2 linked regions of the Chlorogloeopsis sp. ULAP01 genome follow. The protein of the gene in region 1 interacts with the protein of each later gene in a pairwise test. Links are inferred from orthologs where the notes say so. Each region holds a gene or a part of one and is shown in the gene's direction. Other genes may lie near its edges. The genes, in order: QUB80_RS15835 and ileS.

Region 1 (10,994 bases):
GCGCTTATGTACGCCAACAAATCGAACAATTGCCAGAAACATTTACCTATCAAGTATTGTGCGGTTTAACTGGTAGTGGCAAGACTCATGTATTACACCAAATGCGCGATCGCGGCGCTCAAATTTTAGATTTAGAAGCTTTGGCTAACCATCGCGGTTCTCTGTTGGGTGAAGAGTGGCAAGGCAAACTTACACCTCAACCATCACAAAAATATTTTGAAACACTGCTACTGCAACAACTACAAAGCTTTAATCTTCATCAGCCAGTGTGGGTAGAATCAGAAAGCTTCAAAATTGGTAAACTCTATTTGCCGCAGTCTTTATGGAAGAAAATGAAACAGAGTAGCTGTGTAGAAATTTACCTTCCTATCACTGCAAGAGTTCAATTTCTCTTACAGGAATATCAGCATTTAGAAAAGTATCCTGAAGTTTTAAAAGCAAAGCTAGAAAAACTAAAACCTTGCTGTGGCTGGAAGAAATTAAATGAATGGTATCAGTTCATTGATAATGGCAATCTGAGAGAATTTGTACGAGATATTCTAGAGTGCCATTACGATCCAACCTACACTAAGTCGATCCAACGTGACTTTAGCAAAGTTAAACGAGTGCTATCTATACCAGATTTATCTGATAGTAGTATCAATAATTTATTGGATTTTTTATTGTCAAGTAATATCTCTGGACTAACACTAGTTTCGTCACAATAAAATTCCCTCCTCAAAAAGGAGGGTTAGAGATGATTTATAAAGTTAAAGCAACGTGTAACGCATTGCATGATTGTGTGCGTTACGGCTAATTCTTACTTTCTCAAATGCTCATATCCTTACATAACCGTAACACCATCCTACTATCAGCGCTTGCTAACTCTAACAAATAAAAGTAATTAGTGTCTCCTATGCTTCTAGTGTTGCTGTAAGGAGGTAATCGCTTCAAGTTTAAATATAAAGATCTATAAAGCGCGATCACTTCCTACAAATTGCGCCAACCACGACTTACAATCTGCGTTTTCGTAAAAAGCTTTTCGTTATAGATCCCCGAATTTTTTAAAAAATTCGGGGATCTGAACACCTGCGAGTTGTCAAAATCAATATGGTGGAGTAGCAGGTATTCTAGTCGAACTAATCCAAGGGGTGTAATTTGAAAATTAATCAACGCCACAGTTGGACTTTAACAGTAGAGGAAGCGATCGCTATCCAAGAGCAACTACAAGCAGAAGTCATTACCGTAGATCAATTCAAAGAACCCGTGCAGTACGTGGCTGGGGTAGATATGGGTTTTGAAGCCGATGGTACAATTAGCCGTGCCGCCGTTGCAGTACTGAGTTTTCCTGAGTTGCAACTACAGGAAACAAGCATAGCACGCCGCCCGACGTCGTTTCCTTACATTCCCGGTTTCCTCTCATTTCGCGAAATGCCCGCAGTTCTTGATGCTTTAGAAAAGATAAAATTAACACCAGATATAATTTTGTGTGATGGTCAGGGAATAGCTCATCCACGCAGATTTGGAATAGCATGCCATCTTGGAGTTATCGTAGATATACCGACTATTGGAGTAGCTAAATCATTGCTAGTCGGTAAGCACCAAGACTTGTCAGATACACGAGGAAGCTGGCAACCATTAATATATAAAGGTGAAGCTGTTGGAGCAGCACTAAGAACACGCCCAAGTGTCAAGCCTGTGTATATTTCTAGTGGTCATCGCATCAGTTTGCCTACAGCTATTGATTACGTCTTGCGCTGCACAACCAAATATCGATTGCCAGAAACTACACGCATTGCTGATAAATTGGCGTCTAATAAGTAGAGACGCGATAGATCGCGTCTTTTGCAAACAAAACTAGTTGCAGTCATTCTTTAATGGCGCACTACTACCCCGTTTTACTAAAATAGGCGACAAAACGCGGTTTTCTACACTTTTTTCTTCTAATAAATCTAGTAACATTTGCATAGCAAGGCGACCAATTTCTAACATTGGCTGACTGACTGTTGTCAAGGGTGGCGTAACATAACCAGACAGAGCAATACCATCAAATCCAACTAAACTTAAATCTTGTGGTACCGAAATACTTAATTCTTGGCAAGCTAAAAGAGCGCCAACTGCAACCATATCGTTATAACAAAATATGGCAGTTACGCCAGCAGTAACTAATTTAGACAACATCTGTTGACCAGTTGCAACATCACTGCTTCTTTTATTATCTTCATCATTAATTGCAACCCAATCTGTCTTTTGTGGTAAACCTGCTTCACTCAGAGCCATTCGATATCCTTCTAGACGCTGCTGATTTGATCTACTGTGATCGCCTACACCCAGATAACCAATAGAGGTGTGCTTAAGACTGATAAGATGCTCTACAGCCAATCGAGCACCTAAGCAGTCGTCTATTGACACTGAGTGAATCATTTCGGGTTGATCTTTAGTTTGGCTATTCATAAAAACTGTTGGTACAGCAATTTGTGCTATTTGCTTCGTATGGTGTTTACTAATTCGCGAATCGGCTACTAAGATACCGTCCACTCTACGACGTTCAAAACTATTAATAGCTGCTATTTCTTGCTCTAAATCTCGATGTGAAGCACTTAACAAAACACTTAAACCTGCTGTTCTAGCTATCTGTTCTATTCCTTCTACTACCTCAGCAAAAAAGGGATCTGCTATTGAAGTTACTACTACCCCAATAGTATTAGTACGTTGATTTTGTAAACTTTGAGCAATACCATTTGGCACATAGCTCATATCCCGTGCCAGTTGCTTAATTTCCTCTCGCACCTTCAGGCTAATTAGAGGACTATCTCGTAAAGCACGTGAAACCGTGGTATGAGAAACTCCTGCTCTTCGAGCAATATCTTCTATAGAAGTTTTTCGTTTCCTCATTGATATTTTTACATTATTTTACAATATTTATGCACACGTGTGCATAATAATATCAATTATCAGGAAAATTTGGTTAATTGTCAAACCACTATTTTTGTTACAGATATTTTTGTAATTGGCAAAAATATTTAAAAAATTATTAAAATCTAACCTGAAAACTAAATTGCATCAGATATCAATTTAATAGCTGATCGAATTGATCGCATAATTTCGGTCGTAGAGAAAATTAGATTAAGGCATTCAATTCAATTTTGAGGTGATTATTTAGTATGGAAAACTAAGTACTGCCAATTGAGGTAAAATTCTGATTCAAAGTAAAGCATTTGCTCTGTCTATATGAATATTTAGATATTTTAAGTAGAACTGTATATACCTCGCAAATAAACTTAATACACGTTTAATGCACACGTGTGCAAAAATAAAAATAATTTCAGATATATCTATGACATATGTGTGCAAATGAAAGTACAAAACCACAATTTAATAACTCAATATCCAAAAGTAACAGGATATGTCTCCAACCTAAATAATTGCATCAACAACACTCCAAATCTTCACTTACATTCACAAGAAGAATGAGATGAATAATTCTCAGATGATTTTATTTTCGGTGGCTTTGACTTGAAGCAGCAATTCAACATAAATCGAAAATTTCATTCTGACAATATTAAATTAATCAACCTTAATGCTGTTGACAATAAAACAAAAATAATTTAAGGAATAGCTGAATGTGAAAAAGATTGCGATTGTAGCTAGCGTATTAAGTATCGTCGGTGGTACTCTGGTAAGCTGCACAAATACCTCTCCAAATGACAGTACTACTAATAGCGTTAATACTTACACTGCTACTAACACAGCTACACAGGAGCGAGAGGTAAAATTGCGATCGGTTGGTGTCACCGTTGGCGATTTAGGTAACCCCTTCTTCGTTTTGATGGGGCAAGGAGCCGAGAAAGAAGCAAAGAAAATCGGGGGTAGTGATGTCAGAGTTACTGTGGTTTCTAGTGGCTATGACCTGAACCAGCAATTCAACCAAATCGAAAATTTTGTTGCTGCTAATACTGACGTCATTATTCTTAATGCTGCTGACAGTAGAGGAATTCAGCCAGCAGTTGAGAAAGCAAGACGTGCAGGTACGGTAGTGATTGCGGTAGATACAGCCGTTGATGCAGAGGTAGATGCTACAGTTACCACCAATAATCTGCAAGCCGGAGAGGTTGCTTGCCAATATATTGCTGATCGCCTCAAGGGCAAAGGTAGTGTAGTAATTGTGAACGGGCCGCCTGTAAACTCAGTCATCCAGCGAGTTGATGGTTGCCAAAAAGTATTATCCAAGTATCCCGATATCAAAATACTCTCTAAAGACCAGAACGCAGAAGGTAGTCGGGATGGAGGACTCAGAGTCATGAGCGATCTACTGACAACCTTTCCCAAAATTGATGCAGTCTTTGCCATCAACGATCCAAGCGGTGTGGGAGTAGATCTTGCCGCCAGCCAAGCAAAACGCAAGGAATTTTTCATTGTTGGGGTCGATGGGGCGCCAGAAGCAATTGAGGCGATCGCATCCCAAGATAGTCTCTATGCTGCAACAGCTACTCAAAATCCTAGAGGCATGACTCAAACAGCAGTTCAGGTTGGCAACGATATCCTGCATGGCAAAAAACCTAAGTCACCCACCATTCTGATTCCAGTCAAGCTGATTACGCGAGATAACGTCAGTACCTTTCAAGGCTGGTAAGTAATAGGGGCTAGGGACTAGGAGGGTAAGGAAGACGCGGGGACGCAAAGAAAGAGGGTGGGGGACAAGGAGATAAGAGAGGTGAGGAAGTAATAAGAGTAAATTCTTCCCCATCTTCCCTATCTCCCCAATCTCTCCTCTAGCCTCTATTTCCCCCTGTCCCTAATCCTCAGTACCCAATCACCAATTCCGAATTGTTTTTGCAAAAGCCACTTATGACAACAGATAATGAAACCTTCTTGGCGAATGCATCAATCGCCACCCCTGTATTAGAGATGCGAGGGATTACAAAAAGATTTCATGGTGTGCCTGCTCTTCAAAATGTCAATCTCACAATTTATCCGGGAGAGGTTCACGCCCTCATGGGCGAAAACGGGGCAGGCAAAAGTACATTGATGAAGATTCTGGCTGGGGCTTACATTGCCGATGAAGGTGAGATTCGCATCAACGGTCAACCCGTGAAAATTACCGATCCGGGTACAGCACGCAGGGCGGGTATTAATCTCATTTATCAAGAACTGAACGTCGCGCCCAATTTAACCGTTGCTGAAAATATTTTTATGGGTAGCGAGTTACGGCGGGGTCAGTTTTTAGACCGCAAAGGAATGGAGCATGAAGCACAGCAAGTGCTGGCAAGCTTAGGAGCCAGTTTTTCCGCCCATGACATTGTTGGTAACTTGTCGATCGCCGAACAGCAGCAAGTAGAAATTGCGCGGGCGCTGAAGGACAAAAGCCGCGTTTTAGTGATGGATGAGCCAACAGCAGCACTGTCTGACCGTGAAACTGAGCGTTTGTTTCAAGTAATTCACAAACTGCGTAATGACGGCATTGCCATCATCTATATCAGTCACCGCATGGAAGAAATATATGCTCTGGCTGACAGAATTAGCGTGCTGCGGGATGGTCAATACATTGGCAGTCTCACCCGTGATGAAATTTCTCCCCATCGATTAGTGCGAATGATGGTTGGTCGCTCGATGCAGGACTTTTATGAACATCAACGGCAAACGCATCTCGGCCCGGTAGTGCTGGAAGTCAGAAATATCAGTGACGAACGCAAAGTTCAGCCTACTAGTTTTCAGCTTCATGCTGGAGAAATTCTCGGACTGGCAGGGCTAGTTGGTGCAGGACGCACAGAGGTATCTCGACTGATTTTTGGTGCCGATCCTAAGATAAGCGGTGAGGTATTCCTGAATGGTAAAAAACTGGAGATTAATTCGCCTAGTGATGCCATTGCTGCCGGTATTGGCTACGTTCCAGAAGACCGCAAAGATCAGGGTTTATTCTTGGAGATGAGTTCTCGTAAGAATATTGCCCTCAACAGACTCAAGCAGGAGGCAAAGGCTGGCATTGTTAATTGGGGTTCCGTTAATCGGACGGCAACGGAAGCAGTCGAAAACTTTAATATCAGGCTTGCGAATTTGGAAATTAGAGCAGTGGATCTTTCTGGTGGCAATCAGCAGAAGCTACTGCTAGCACGTTGGCTAGCCATTAAGCCAAGAGTATTGATGTTAGATGAGCCGACACGCGGTGTAGATATCGGTGCCAAAAGCGAAATTTACCGAATCATGAGTGATTTAGCAGCACAAGGTGTGGCTATTCTCATGGTTTCCAGCGAACTACCGGAAGTTGTAGGGATGAGCGATCGCGTCTTGGTGATGCGAGAAGGGCAACTGGTGGGCGAACTTGACGGCAGCCCTGACAAAGAAATTACCCAAGAAAACATCATGCACTATGCCACAGGAGCATCGGAGGTACTAGCATCATGAGTCAAACCTTAAGACCTGTCAACAATAGACCAGGAGAGCATCCCAAGTCACGTCAGCGTCAATCAATTAACAATTTACTTCAGATTGCAGGAATTCTGCCAATCCTGGTGCTAATTTGCATCATGTTTGCGTTACTTAGCCCCAACTTCCTGACACCAGGTAATGCCATCAATATATTGCGGCAGGCATCAATTAATATTGTGCTAGCAACAGGGATGACATTTGTAATTCTGACCGGAGGTATAGACCTTTCAGTGGGGTCGATATTAGCTGTTTCTGCCGTAGTTGCAGTGCTGGTGTCGCTTCTGCCTGGTTTAGGTTGGGCGGCTGTACTTGCTGGGTTGCTAACAGGATTAGCTTTGGGGTTAGTTAACGGCGCTCTTATCACCTTTTTAGATGTACCGCCTTTTATTGTCACATTGGGTTCATTGACTGCCTTAAGGGGTGTTGCCTTTTTAGTTGCCAATGGTACAACGGTCATCAACCGTAACTTGAACTTTGCTTGGATAGGCAATAGTTATTTAGGCCCTTTGCCGTGGTTAGTAATCATTGCACTTCTGACTGTTGCAGCGAGTTGGTTTGTCCTCCGGCAGACAGTCTTGGGAGTACAAATCTACGCTGTTGGTGGTAACGAGCGGGCAGCACGACTGACTGGCATCAAAGTTGATCGCGTGTTGCTATTTGTCTATGGCGTCAGTGGCTTGCTGGCAGGTTTGGCAGGAATTATGAGTGCCAGCCGTCTTTATAGTGCCACTGGAATGTTAGGTCAAGGCTATGAATTGGATGCGATCGCTGCTGTAATTCTGGGTGGAACCAGCTTCACAGGTGGGATTGGTACTATCGGGGGAACCCTTCTGGGTGCATTAATCATTGCTGTTCTCAACAATGGTTTAACCCTCTTGAATATGTCTTACTTCTGGCAACTAGTCGTCAAAGGACTAGTAATTATTGTGGCGGTAATGATTGATCGGCTCCGCAGACGTACCAGACGTTGAAAAATCATTTTGTAGTAAGCACGCTTTGTGTTTACTACAAGCAAATGACATTTGCAGCCATTTTTTGAGAAGTAGTATGAGAATGCTAAATTTTTGTATTTCATATCCAAAATTTAGCAACACCCCTGCTAAACCCTATGTTTAAAAAATTTTTATACAGTTTTCCGCTCCTTTTATTAATATGTCCAGCAGTTTCGGCTGCACCTTTGGAGGATGCAGATGTTAACCTGAGCAGCTTGCAGGGACAGGTAACCTCTGTTTCCGAGCTTAGTGATGTCAAACCAACCGATTGGTCATTTCAGGCACTGCAATCGCTTGTCGAACGCTACGGTTGTATTGCGGGTTATCCTAACTCTACCTATCGCGGCAACCGTGCTCTCAGCCGTTATGAGTTTGCGGCTGGTTTAAATGCTTGCCTTAACAGGATCAATGAGTTAATTGCTGCACGTACCAGCGAACTGCTTAATCAAGAAGACTTGGCAGTACTGCAAAGGTTGCAAGAAGAGTTTGCAGCAGAACTGGAAACCTTGCGCGGGCAAGTAGATAGCCTGGAAGCACGCGCATCAACTCTAGAAGCACAACAATTTTCTACTACTACTAAGCTGAACGCTCAAATTATTACTGCGATTAGCGACACCTTTGGTAATGCCGTGGCTGACGATCATGATCGCTCCGCAACCTACTTTGCTAATCGAGGTCGTCTCAACTTAGAGAGTAGCTTCACAGGCAAAGATTTATTGCGAGTCCGTCTAGAATTCGGCAATTTCTTGAATTCCGATGGTAGAAGCCAAATTGCATCGGTAACGGGTACCGGAATGACGCGGCTAAACTTTGACACCAACATTGATAACAACCTCAGTATTCCCCACATCCGTTACTACTTTCCGGTTAGTGATTCCGTTTCCTTTGTCGTCGGCCCCACAGGTATTGGCTACACAGACATTACGGATACCGTAACTCCTGCCACTATTGCTGATGACGGTAACGGCGTTCCCTCACTATTTGGAGAATACAGTCCCCTATTTCGACGAGGCGGTGGCGGTGCAGCCGTTAACTGGAAGCTTGCTGATGAACTAGTTCTCACCCTGGGCTATTTGGTAATTAATCCCAATTTTCCATCTGAAAAAAATGGGTTATTTGATGGTGGCTACAACGCCTTAGCGCACTTGGTGTATTACGGCAAGCAAGGAGCAGTTGGTATCGCCTATTCTCATGGCTATAGCCCTGGTGGCAAAGTCGATCTCACAGGTGGAACGGGTAGCAACTTGTCAATTTCTCCCTTTGGCAACAACATTGCTACTTCTAGCAACATCGTGGGCGCACAAGGATACTATCGTTTCTCTGAAAACTTCCAAATCCACGCCTGGGGTGGATATATCTGGGCAAATGCCGAAAACTCTGGCTTGAGCGATATTTCTAATGGCAGAAATGGAACAGATGCACTGTTTGTAAATAATGGTGACAATGCCAACGCTTGGTATGGAGCGATTGGTATGTCGTTTCCGGATGTGGGAGGTAGAGGCAACCTACCAGGAATTCTCTTTGGTATACCGCCGCGCGTATCCAGTAGTGAGGTGCGTTCAGAAAGAGACAATGCTTACCACATAGAAGCATTTTATCGCTGGCGACTGAATGACAATATTTCCGTGACTCCTGGTTTTTGGGTAATTCTTCACCCAGAAAACGACAGCAGAAACGATCCGCAATATGTAGGCTTGGTTCGCACAACCTTCGATTTCTAAATCCAGAGCGATCGCAAATCCGATCTCAGTTTCCACCCAGCCATTCACGAAAAAAGTTGCTTCCCCACGTCCGGTGCGTCTATTTGCAAGCTAGACGGTCATGTAATAAATCACACAACGAAGACATGACAATTTTTATCCTTTCTGCCTTCTGCCATCTTTTCAACCCAGTCTAACAAACACTCTAGTAACACATACAAACTATGTCTTCCACTACTACTCGTCGTAAAGCCAATACGTATTATGTCATCTTGATAGCTGGTGCTGCTGCTCTCGGCGGCTTTTTGTTCGGTTTTGACACTGCCGTAATCAACGGCGCGGTTGCAGCTCTTTCCAAAGCTTTTAATGCCAGTAGTGTACAGACTGGACTTGCGGTGTCTCTGGCGTTACTAGGATCGGCTGTCGGAGCCTTCTATGCAGGCAAAATTGCCGATCGCTATGGTCGAGTTAAAGCAATGGTGGTAGCTTCGGTATTGTTTACCATTAGTGCCATTGGTTCCGGGATTGCCATTACTATTTGGGATTTTATCTTTTGGCGGATCTTGGGTGGGTTAGGAGTTGGTGCTGCTAGCGTAATTGCCCCAGCTTACATTGCCGAGTGCTCTCCCAGTCATTTGCGAGGCAGGTTAGGTTCTCTCCAGCAACTAGCAATTGTAGTGGGTATTTTCATTGCCCTGCTATCTGACTACTTTATTGCTGTATCAGCAGGTTCAGCTGAGTTGCCATTTTTGTTCGGAATAGCTGCTTGGCGCTGGATGTTTTGGACAGAAATTCCTCCAGCCGTGCTTTACGGGATGGCAGCTTTGACAATTCCTGAATCACCCCGGTACTTGGTTGCCCAAGGACGAGAGCCAGAAGCTGCTAACGTTCTGACCAAGATTCTAGGGGGTAATGTCCTGGCAAAAATCGAAGAAATTCGTCAAACAGTGCTGCGAGAGCGCCAGCCTAAATTTTCCGATCTCTTAAGCAGAAGTGGTAGACTTCTGCCTATTGTTTGGATCGGCATCGGCTTATCTGTATTCCAACAATTTGTTGGTATTAATGTAATCTTCTACTACAGCAGCATTTTGTGGCGCGCAGTCGGATTTTCAGAAAAAAATTCCTTGACGATCACGGTAATTACAGGAGCCGTTAACATTATTACTACGCTGATTGCGATCGCCTTCGTAGATAAATTTGGTCGCAAGCCCTTGCTCATATTAGGGTCAATTGGCATGACTGTAACCTTGGGAACGATGGCTTCTATTTTTGGAACCGCTCAACTAGATGCTGCGGGCAACCCCACTCTCACCACAAGTGCGGGTATTGTAGCTCTCATTGCAGCTAACCTTTATGTGTTTTGCTTCGGTTTTTCCTGGGGGCCAGTGGTTTGGGTACTGTTGGGAGAAATGTTTAATAATAAGATTCGAGCTGCTGCACTTTCACTTGCTGCGGCAATGCAATGGGTTGCGAATTTCATTGTTTCCACTACATTTCCTCCTATATTGCAATATTTCGGGCTAGGTACTGCTTACGGTCTTTATACAACTGCTGCGGCAATCTCAATCTTTTTCGTTTGGTTCTTTATTAGGGAAACCAAAGGAATTGAGTTAGAAAATATGTAATTGACATTGATTTTAGCTGCACAACAACCCTACCTATTTGTCTATACAACTTAAAAATCTAATATAAACACAGAAAAGGTGTTAAATTTAGCGTACCAACATCCCAAATCTGCACAATAACTTTATAGCTAGCTCAACTTCTTCCACAGGCTTGTTAGCAATTTACTGTGGATTCATTTAAATATTTTGTAAATAGTTGCTTGCACCTACCTAATCATGTTAGGAATCGCACAGGGAGAAGTTGTAGCTAAATTAAGAATGAGGGGGTTGGA
Region 2 (11,442 bases), on another replicon or contig:
GATTGTGTCGGCGGCGTTGGGAGATGATGCGCCTTTGTGGGGTGCAGTAGCTTTGGCGGAAGATTTGTTGCAAAGATAGGGATAACACTCTATGTAAGTCTTAGCTAACCTAAATACTTCAAAACCCTTGGCTCATTGCTATTAATACCAATTCTCTAAAATCAGGCAACACATTCAAACATTGAAACCCAAACCAGATCTGACTTTCTTAATTACGTAGACACGCTTTACGCGGCTTCCCGGAGGGTCAGGGCGAATTGGTATAACATGGGTGCTTTAGGTAGCAGTCGTGGCAACAATTATAATTGATAAAACCTGGACAACTAAAAATCTTAGGCATGAAGCTGTGACAGAAACTGGAAGCTACAAGGATACAGTAAATTTACCCAAAACTAACTTTGATATGCGGGCGAACGCAATCAAGCGTGAACCTGAAATTCAAAAGTTTTGGCAAGACAATAAGATTTACGATCGCCTGTCCGAGAATAATCCAGGCGAATTATTTATACTGCATGATGGGCCACCCTACGCAAATGGCTCTTTGCATCTTGGTCATGCTTTAAATAAAATTCTCAAAGATATTATTAACCGCTACCAACTGCTACGGGGGCGCAAAGTTCGCTATGTGCCTGGTTGGGACTGTCACGGCTTGCCTATTGAATTGAAAGTTTTGCAGAACATGAAGTCTGCGGAACGGCAAAACTTGACAACTTTGCAACTACGGCAAAAAGCCAAAGAATTTGCTCTCAATGCAGTAGACGAACAACGGGAAAGCTTCAAAAGCTACGGAGTTTGGGGTGATTGGAATCATCCTTATTTGACGCTGGCACCGGAATACGAAGCGGCACAAATCGGTGTTTTCGGACAGATGGTGTTAAAAGGTTACATCTATCGTGGTTTGAAGCCTGTTCACTGGAGTCCTAGTTCTAAAACTGCTTTGGCAGAGGCAGAATTAGAATATCCAGAAGGACACACTTCTCGTAGTATCTATGCTGCTTTTGCCATTAACAGTCTTTCGGATGCAGCGAAGCCTTTGCTAGAACCATATCTTCACCAGTTGGGTGTAGCCATCTGGACGACAACACCTTGGACAATTCCAGGCAATTTGGCAGTGGCACTCAATCCACAACTCAACTATGCAGTTGTCGAAGTAAGTTCTCCACCAGAAAGTGTTAAGTTTAAATACCTAATCGTAGCTGCTGATTTGGTAGAACGACTGTCTACTACTCTGGAAACTGCATTAACCGTAAAAACCACAGTCAAAGGAAAAGAATTAGAACATTCCACTTACCGACATTCCCTGTATGAGCGGGAAAGCCCAATCGTGATTGGCGGTGATTATGTAACTACTGAATCAGGCACAGGGTTAGTACATACTGCACCAGGACATGGTCAAGAAGACTACATCGTTGGTCAACGTTACGATTTACCTATCTTGGCACCAGTTGATGACAATGGTAACTTTACCGAAGAAGCAGGACAGTTTGCCGGGTTGAATGTGCTTGGGGATGGAAACCAGGCGGTAATTGATGCACTGTCTGAGGCTGGTTCCCTGCTTAAGGAAGAAGCCTATGTCCACAAATACCCTTATGATTGGCGGACAAAGAAACCGACAATTTTCCGAGCTACCGAACAGTGGTTTGCTTCTGTGGAAGGATTTCGCGAAGAAGCCCTCAAAGCGATCGCCTCGGTAAGATGGATTCCCGCTCAAGGTGAAAATCGAATCACACCAATGGTTGCCGATCGCTCTGATTGGTGTATATCCCGTCAGCGCAGTTGGGGTGTACCAATTCCGGTGTTTTACGACGAAGAAACTAAAGAGCCACTCCTGAATGAGGAAACAATTGCCCACGTGCAGGCGATCGTTGCTGAAAAAGGTTCTGATGCTTGGTGGGAACTTTCGGTTGAAGAATTATTGCCCGAAAAATACCGCAACAACGGCCGTACCTACCGTAAAGGCACAGATACAATGGACGTATGGTTTGATTCTGGCTCATCTTGGGCAGCTGTAATCAAGCAGCGTCCAGAATTACGCTACCCAGCAGATATATATTTAGAAGGCTCGGATCAGCATCGCGGTTGGTTTCAATCGAGTCTGCTCACCAGCGTCGCAGTCAACGGTATTGCACCCTACAATACAGTTTTGACTCATGGCTTCATTCTAGATGAACAAGGACGCAAGCAAAGTAAGTCCTTGGGAAATGTAGTTGATCCGAAAGTTGTAATTGGGGGCGGAAAAAACCAGAAAGAAGAACCAGCTTATGGAGCAGACGTGTTGCGCTTGTGGGTTTCCTCGGTAGATTACACCTCGGATGTACCCTTGGGTAAAAACATCCTCAAGCAACTGACAGATATCAGGAACAAAATTCGCAATACGGCGCGGTTCTTGTTGGGTAATTTGCACGATTTCGATCCCGAAAAAGATGCAATACCTTTCGAGGAATTACCAGAACTCGACAAATATATGTTGCACCGGATTACGGAAGTATTTCAGGAAGTGACTGAAGCCTTTGATAGCTTCCAATTCTCCCGCTTTTTCCAAACGGTGCAGAACTTCTGCGTTGTGGATTTATCCAACTTCTATTTGGATGTTGCTAAGGATAGGTTGTATATCAGTGCGCCCAATGCTTACCGTCGGCGTAGTTGTCAAACTGTGTTACAGATTGCTTTAGAAAATTTAGCAAAAGCGATCGCACCTGTGCTGTGTCATATGGCTGAAGATATCTGGCAGTATCTTCCCTACAAAACCCCTTACAAATCGGTGTTTGAAGCGGGTTGGGTGCAGTTAGATTCCAAGTGGCAGAATCCAGAATTAGCAACTTTCTGGCAACAGTTACGAGAAATCCGCACTGACGTCAACAGGGTATTAGAGCAAGCAAGGGTAGAAAAAATGATTGGTTCTTCCCTAGAAGCGAAAGTCTTGCTATACATAGCTAATGAGCAGTTACGTACCTTTGTAAAAACACTGGATAGTACCAGTAATAATGGTATTGATAAACTCCGCTATCTTTTTATTACTTCCCAAGCAGAGATATTAGATACACCAGAAAAACTGCAAGGATTGAAGTACAGCTTGCAGACAGATGCATGGGGAATTGGTGTTGTAGAAGCAGAAGGACAAAAATGCGATCGCTGCTGGAACTACTCTACCCATGTGGGAGAGAATACAGAACATCCCTCAATTTGCGAACGTTGTGTTGCAGCATTAGCAGGAGAGTTTTAACAGTTAACAGTTAGCAGTTTTAAAAGTAGGTGCGTTAGGCGATTTGTCTAACGCACCTTTTATAAGAAAAGAAAGCGATCGCTATCGCCGTATTGGGCAATAAATTCATCAACGGTGAGAACCATTGTGATTGTTCCTTAAAATAGAGCGATCGCCAATTCTTTGATAGTAACTACAGAATAGCCGGAAGCCCTACCTGCTTTGGTTCAACAAAATTACCATCAAAACCGATAGTTTTATTTTCTACTCTTCTAGCATCAGCCAAAGCTTTACGAAGTTCTGCACGTTCCATCTGATCCTCAATTCCACCCAACATATAAATAAGTAACTTAGCTGCTAAATCTCGCCCAGCAACCTGCACCCGTTTTTTACTTGGATCGTACAAAATGCCATACCAAATAGACTGGGGGAACTCCATGCTACTAAAACCACCTTGTTGATCGAACTTCCGCAGTTTCTTAAAAATGTTGTCTAGATTAAATCCTTTGCGGAAAACCAAGATTCCTAAAGCTTGCGCTACAGCCACTTGACCGACAGGGCGGAAAAGCATATTTCCTTCGCCCCCATCTTTCTCAAAACTGAATCGCCGTAAGGCTGGTGTATCCTCATCTTCTAAAAGCTTATAACTCGGAAGACTTGCCAAATAATCAAAAAGCCTGTGAAACTCCCGTATTCCCTCCTCCAGTTCTTCATCCTCTGGGCGCATGGGAATTAGACCTTTATCTAAGGGTTTCCAGTGAGGAAATTTTTGCCCCAGGTATCGCTCAGACATATCTTTAAGTGCTTGCAGTGTCGTCAAAACTGTTGACTTGGCTGCAACTGTGGCACTATTCCAATTGACGCGAGGATTTCGGCTTTCTCGCTGTTCCAATAGTGAATGCGTGACGGCAATTTTTCTAGCAACAATAGAAAAACCATCATCTTCGTTGAGCTGGGCTAACTGACCTTTTGTTAAAGGTGCAGCCATCAGGTTGACGTGCACAAATATGGATCTTACGCGTCGTCTTGCCTGTTCGCGGGTTTCTCCTTTCTCTACTGCACAAATGAACTCAATACCAATTTTTTCTTTCGGTAAATTTTGCAGGTAGGCTGGTTGAAGATTATACTGCTCAATTAAATCAGCCTCGGTAATAAATGTGTTGTCAGGAGATTTATCCTTTTTATAACGCTGGAGTTTGCCAGTTTTCAGCAATTCCATCAACCCTTGTACACCCATGAGGCGATGTTGTCCATCCAGTGCATAAATGGTTACATCTTCCTCAGAAACGTTTAATAAACCGACTTTGCCTTCTTTGTCCAGAGGTATAAAGTTTGTGGTAGATTTTAAAGCTATTCCTTGGCTATTCCACTCAGAAGCTTGGGAATTGTCCACCCACGGTTGATTTATCGCTACCAACACTGGTGGAAATTTGTGATTTTTACGACTTACTAAATACTGAGCTAGCGGTAGTTGACGCGACCAATCAAGGGGGCGCTGCTGAATTTCGTCAATACTCTCGGCGTCAATCTCAACATTATCTGTCTGCGGATTATATTTTTGCTGAAGTAGGGGTAAGGCAGATGCAAAGCGAACTCTACCCGCAAGCCATTCTAAGGTAACAGAGCCAACATAGGCCTCAGTACCGCCCATTTCTGTCTTTTGAACCAAAATCCGATCTTTCTGGTTCATGAACTTTTCTAGTAAAATAGCCAGCACCTGTTTATCCTTGTTTTCCCTTTCTAGGTACTCACTGGCAATATCAGCAGTTGGGTAGGCAGCACTTTCATCCATGTTAATTTTTAAAATTTTTAACTATAAATCAGGATAATTCTCTAAGAGAATTGATGCAGCGAGGAAAGTTTTTAAAAACCTTTAAGGATTACAATACTATGGTTGTACTTCCAGTACATATATAAAGGGTGATAAATATTGCACCATCTTCTCTCTTTCTCGCTGACAGGAAGAGTTTAGGGATTGATTTACCTGTATTTACATAGGTAGGGAGAAATGGCTACAGCACAAAAAGCAGAAAATCAAGATGGAAAAGTGCGTACTACTGTGCTGGATGAGATACCAGTTCTCACTGCTGAGATCCAAGAGTTATATTGTTTGGACGAAATACCTTGGATTATAGGGGTATCGTGGGGAAAAGATTCTAGTACGGTGTTGCAGCTAGTTTGGAATGCGATCGCTGCCCTCCCAAAAGAAAAACGAACTAAAACAATTCATGTAATTACAACAGATACTAAAGTAGAAAACCCGATTGTTTCTGCTTGGGTACGCAAATCTTTGCAAAAGCTAAAGTCTGCGGCACAGAAACAACAAATGCCTGTTGAACCTCATCTGCTACAGCCTGTGGTTCAAGACACATTTTGGGTAAATCTAATTGGTAAAGGCTACCCCGCACCACGCAATCAATTTCGTTGGTGTACCGAACGTCTGAAAATTAATCCGGCTAACCATTTTATCCGCCAGATGGTTCGAGCCAATGGTGAAACAATTCTGGTTTTGGGTACTCGCAAAGCCGAAAGTTCAAAACGTGCAGCCACAATGGAAAAGCATCAAATGCGGAGAGTGCGCGATCGCCTTAGCCCTAATGGTAGTTTGCTCAATTCTTTAATTTACACCCCGATTGAAGACTGGAGTAATAATGATGTTTGGATTTATCTCAATCAGTGTGACAATCCTTGGGGAGGGAGCAACAAAGAATTATTCAACATATATAGAGGTGCAACCGCAGATAACGAATGCCCCTTAGTTGTTGATACTTCCACTCCTAGTTGTGGTGATTCTCGATTTGGGTGCTGGGTTTGCACGCTGGTGAGTCAGGATAAATCGATGCAGGCAATGATCCAAAATGATGAAGAAAAAGAATGGATGCAGCCTTTATTAGATATCCGCAATGAATTAGATGCAGAAGATGATCGCGACAGAAGAGATTTCCGAAGAATTTGGGGGAATGTTCAACTTTTTGAGCGCAACAAAGATGGAGAAAAATCAGTAGAACCAATCCCAGGCCCTTATACTAAATATTGGCGCGAATATTGGCTAAGACGAGTATTAGAAGCACAAACACAAATCCGCCATACAGCACCAGAAAGTATGCGCGACATTACCCTGCTCGCTCCCGAAGAACTAAGTGAAATTCGCCGCATTTGGCTAGAAGAAAAACACGAGTTTGATGATAGTTTACCCCGCATATATAAAGAAGTGACTGGTGAAGAATTCCAAGATCCCCGCCCTGGTGCTGACTATAGTCTCTTGGGTAGCGACGAGTGGGCAGTGCTAGAAGAAATTTGTGAAGGTGATGCCATGCACCTGGAATTAATGGCGAAGCTATTGGACACAGAACGCCAGTTTCGTAAGATGGCGCGGCGTGTGGGCATATATGACGCCCTAGAGAAATGTTTTGATACTAGCTCCCGTTCCCAAGAAGAAGCAATTAAAAATGCCTATTTGAAAAGAGATTTGAAAACAGCGGTTGCTCAAGGTGATGTGGAAAAGGTAAAGCAGCTAACTTTAGGGGATTTTGTAGTCACAGATCCAGCAACGGATGTAACAAGTGAACAAGTGGATGTAAAAAGCAAGCCATTTGTTGACTCCACAGAGCAACCATCGGCTGCTAAACCCAAAACTTGGGCAAGTGTCAAATTCGGGACTGGGGAGCGGTGATTGGGGATTGGGATCTCCCAATCACGAGTCCCTAGCCCTAGTATCTATTCCCTCCCAGTACCTAGTACCCAATCCCCAGTACCCAGTACCATGATTTTTCTTGAACTTGTACTCCAAAATTTTGGCCCCTACAATGGGCGTCAGGTAATAAATCTAGATCCAAAAATTAAAGAGAATGCTCGCCCGATTCTTCTTTTGGGTGGGATGAATGGAGGAGGAAAAACAACACTAATGGATGCGATTCGTCTTGCACTTTATGGACATCGCGCCCAATGCTCTACGCGTGGAAATTTGAGCTATGGGGATTTTCTCACTCAATGCGTTAATAGTCATACACCTGCCAATGATAAAACTCGCATTGAATTAGTATTTGAACATATTGAAAATGACCAACCAGTTAAATACAGAATTGTACGCACGTGGGAAAGAAATCCTAAAGATGGTAAAGATAATTTAGGTATTTTGGGTGATGATGATACATGGCCTGTTGAAGCTTTAGTTAATATTTGGGATGAGTATATTGAGAATTTACTGCCTTTAGGAATTTCTAACTTGTTTCTTTTTGATGGAGAACAAGTGAAGGAATTAGCAGAACAAGAAGTACCGCCACCACTTGTTGTGGATGCGATTCGCGCTTTGTTAGGATTAGAATTGGCTGAACGTTTGGCTGGTGATATAGATATTTTAGTTAATCGCAAACGTAAAGAAATAGCTGAAAAGCATGAATTAGAAAATTTAGAAGAAATTGAACAGAAATTAAAACAATTACAAAATGAACATAAAATAGAAACGCAAAAATTTGTGTCTCTACAAAAAGAATTACAATTAGCTGAAAAATCACAAACTATAGCTATTGATAAATTTATTTCTGAAGGCGGTAAGATTGCAGCAGAACGCAGTCAGTTAGATAAACAGAAGGAAGAAAGAACCATAGAAGCCGAACAAACTCGTCAAGCAATGTGTGAATTAGCTGGTGGTATTTTACCGCTGGCGTTAATTCAACCGTTACTCTCGCAAGTGCAAGCCCAAGGAGAAAAAGAATTTCGTCTCCGGCAAGCACGAATAGCACGAGATATCTTATTGGAGCGAGATCAGCGCTTACTCGAATTGATTAGTAATTTAAATATTGCAGAAGAACAAGTTGATAAAATCAAAGCTTTTCTAGCAGAAGATGAGCAGATGCAAAATTCCTCTTCTCTACAAGAAGAACTTTGGTTATTAGCTGATGATGAAGCTCTCAGTCAGTTAGGTAATGTTATTTATTATTTGCAGAATGCCAAAATATCCGCAAAGCAACAACTTGCTATTCTGAAAACTAAAGAAGAAGAAATTATCGGTTTAGAAAGACAGGTGCAGACAGCAGCATCACCAGAAGAATACAATAAATTACGTGATGCAATGCAAGCAGCACAAAAGAAAGTTGCTGAAGTTAAAGCTGATTGCGAAACAAAACGCCGCCGTCTAGTTGAATTAGAAACTGCAATTGAAAAGCTAAAAAAGGACTTACAAGAATATACTAAGCAAACCTTAGACCGTAAGAATATAGAACATATTATTGTTGCTTCTGCTAGAGTTCAAGAAACACTTAAACTTTTTCGAGAACGTTTGACTTTAAGAAAATTAAATAAATTAGAAAATGAAGTCACTGAGTGCTTCCGCTATCTACTGCACAAATCTGATTTGGTGCATCGCATAGCTATCGATACCAACACCTTTAGCTTATCTTTGTATAACTCACAAGGTAAATCAGTTCCTAAACATCGTCTCTCGGCAGGAGAAAAACAACTTTTAGCGATCGCTTTTTTGTGGGGCTTGGCGCGAGTATCGGGGCGTCGCTTACCAGTGGCGATTGACACACCCTTGGGCAGATTAGATTCTTCGCACCGCAGTAACTTAGTTGAACGTTACTTTCCCTCAGCCAGTCATCAAGTGATTTTACTTTCCACAGATACAGAAATCGGAAAAAAAGAAGTTCAAACTCTGCGAGATAAAGAAGCGATCGCTCGCGAATACCTCCTTAAATACGACTCATCCACTCGCCAAACAACAGTGATAGAAAATAAATATTTTTGGTAAAAAGTATGGGGGCGATCGCACAATCACCCCCATCTCCTATTTCTAAAATTATTTAATAGCACCAGCCTGTGGAAGAAATATCTAATCAGCTATATTAATTAAACTTGAAGCTTGGGAAGTAGCCAACGTCGGCGCTGTAAAAACGCTGGAATATAAACTTGATGGTTGCTGTCTGGCTACAACTGGTAGAAATTGACGGGCATGGGCTGCTACTTCTACAGTTTTGACATCATAAGTTTGTGTTGCCAATTTTGGATACAAACCGATACCGATGATGGGAATCATTAAACAAGCAGTTATAAATAGTTCGCGGGGTTTAACATCAGGTACAATTGCATCCAAATGTAGTTCGGTGTTTTGCTTGCCATAGAACACTTGGCGTAACATCGACAGTAGATAAATCGGAGTCATAATCACGCCTACAGCAGATAGCAGCACAACTACGACTTTGAAGCTGGAACTGTAAACGTCGCTATTAGCAATTCCCAAAAATACCATCAATTCACCAACAAAACCACTCATTCCCGGTAGCGCTAGAGAAGCCATCGCACCAGCAGTAAACAGAGCAAAGGTTCTCGGCATTACCTTGGCAATACCGCCCATTTGATCCATCATCAAGGTGTGAGTACGCTCGTAAGTCACGCCAGAGAGGAAGAACAAGGTAGCGGCAATCAAACCGTGAGAAATCATTTGCAGTACGGCACCGCTCATACCTACTTCTGTATAGGAAGCGATACCAATCAGAACAAAACCCATGTGGGCGATCGAAGAATAAGCCAAGCGACGCTTGAGATTTGTTTGAGCGAAGGCACAGCAAGCACCGTAAACAATGTTGACTACACCCAGAATTGCCAGCACTGGAGCAAAGTAAACATGAGCATTAGTCAGCATTTCCATGTTGATGCGGATCAGGGCATAACCACCCATCTTCAGCAACACACCAGCTAAAATCATCGAACCGGGTGCGGAAGCTTCACCATGAGCATCGGGCAACCAAGTGTGGAGAGGGAAAATTGGCATCTTCACGCCAAATGCAATCAAGAAACCAGCATAAGCTAGGAGTTCCAAGGCTTTTGGATATTGCTTCATTCCCAAGGTTGTGATGTCAAAGCTAACGGTATCTCCATAGAATGCCAGCGCAAAAGCTGCTACCAAGATAAATATTGAAGCGGCTGCGGTGTAGAGAATGAATTTAGTAGCGGCATAACGGCGCTTTTGCCCTCCCCAAATGGAAATCAACAGGTACACAGGCACCAATTCAATTTCCCACATCAAGAAGAACAACAGCAGATCCTGAGCGACAAACACCCCAATCTGGGCACTATACAAAACCAGCATCAAACCATAAAACAAACGCGGCTTGTTGGTTACTTTCCAAGCCGCGAAGATTGCGAGTGTGTTGATTAAGCCTGTCAGCAGTACTAGCGGCATTGACAAACCATCGACTGCTACTGACCAATTTAAGCCGATTTGCGGCACCCAGGCATATTTTTCAACCAGTTGGTAGGTGGTGTTTTGAAAGTCGTAGTTATGCCAAAAAGCATAAATCATTAAGGCAAAGTCGGCGATCGCTACTCCCAAACCGTACCAACGAGCTGTTTTACCTTCTTTATCTGGGATGAGCGGGATGGCTAAACCAGCCACCAATGGCAAGAGGATTATGGTTGTTAACCAGGGTATTTGAGCAATCATCACTGACAATCGTTTTTCGTTTTCGCTTTTAATTACATTATATTAAGCAGCTCATACTTTTGTAAACGTTATTTATCTCTAGAAGATTAAATCTTAGACATAAATAGTAATAAATACTTATAAAGTTTTCTAGATTCATTCTAAATGTTAAGAATTGCAACGTCAACAAAGAACGGTGGTTTGCACTACCGTTACATATCTTAATATCAACTGTCTTAAGGAGGATATTTGTTATGACAATTCCTCAAACACTAATAGATGCCCGACTTCTGGCCAGAAGTCGGGCATCTCAATTTTTCATGGACTTTAAACAATCCGATTAACAATCGTCCATACTTCCCCATCAGAACGGACATGAGGAACGGAAATAGTCTTGAAACCAGTGATAAAGGGTTTGTAATAAACTTGCCAGTAAAGAGGGCTGAGTTGATCGGCGCAAGCCTTGAGACTGCGTATTTCTGTTGCAAGTTCAGCTGCTAGTTCATTAATACGTTCAGCATGAATTTGAGCCTGTGTTTTTGCCTCCTCTAGCTGCTGCTGTTGGATTGATTGTGTCTGCCGACGCGTTAACTGGGCTTGTTTTTGTTTCAATTGAGCTTCTAGGGCAGCAATAGCATCATCTATCCCCTTCAGTTCTGCAAACAACTCAGGATTTTCTTTCGCTTGCCGACGGTACACTTGTGCTATTGCTTGGGGTGAATCATTCTCTGGAGGCGTTACATTGACAGCAAGAGCGGCACGTTCTTGACGCAAAGCCTGAATTTGAGATTGAATTGCTGCTATTTCTGCCTGATATTGC

What was found.
Region 2: the proteins of QUB80_RS15835 (region 1) and ileS interact in binary tests that used the Escherichia coli proteins (3 or more experiments, as listed by UniProt). The link is inferred for Chlorogloeopsis sp. ULAP01 from one-to-one orthologs.

What each region holds. Positions count from the first base shown.
Region 1 is NZ_JAUDRH010000007.1:232,517-243,510, forward strand. The notes cover bases 2,631-5,605. They hold QUB80_RS15835 (ABC transporter substrate-binding protein), read left to right. Parts: upstream 2,631-3,598; coding sequence 3,599-4,612; downstream 4,613-5,605. Other genes in these bases: QUB80_RS15830 (LacI family DNA-binding transcriptional regulator), read right to left, coding at 2,631-2,874; QUB80_RS15840 (sugar ABC transporter ATP-binding protein), read left to right, coding at 4,828-5,605. Also shown: tRNA 2-selenouridine(34) synthase MnmH, read left to right, coding at 1-707; nfi (deoxyribonuclease V), read left to right, coding at 1,138-1,803; more of QUB80_RS15830, read right to left, coding at 1,837-2,630; more of QUB80_RS15840, read left to right, coding at 5,606-6,381; QUB80_RS15845 (ABC transporter permease subunit), read left to right, coding at 6,378-7,376; QUB80_RS15850 (iron uptake porin), read left to right, coding at 7,514-9,118; QUB80_RS15855 (sugar porter family MFS transporter), read left to right, coding at 9,322-10,722. UniProt on the Escherichia coli protein: Part of the ABC transporter complex RbsABC involved in ribose import. Binds ribose. Also serves as the primary chemoreceptor for chemotaxis.
Region 2 is NZ_JAUDRH010000002.1:234,746-246,187, forward strand. What follows is about bases 1-3,423. They hold ileS (isoleucine--tRNA ligase), read left to right. Parts: upstream 1-346; coding sequence 347-3,223; downstream 3,224-3,423. Other genes in these bases: QUB80_RS04635 (ROK family protein), read left to right, coding at 1-79; QUB80_RS04645 (DGQHR domain-containing protein), read right to left, coding at 3,396-3,423. Also shown: more of QUB80_RS04645, read right to left, coding at 3,424-4,994; DNA phosphorothioation system sulfurtransferase DndC, read left to right, coding at 5,211-6,875; DNA sulfur modification protein DndD, read left to right, coding at 6,966-8,951; QUB80_RS04660 (NAD(P)H-quinone oxidoreductase subunit 4), read right to left, coding at 9,033-10,643; QUB80_RS04665 (coiled-coil domain-containing protein), read right to left, coding at 10,950-11,442. UniProt on the Escherichia coli protein: Catalyzes the attachment of isoleucine to tRNA(Ile). As IleRS can inadvertently accommodate and process structurally similar amino acids such as valine, to avoid such errors it has two additional distinct tRNA(Ile)-dependent editing activities.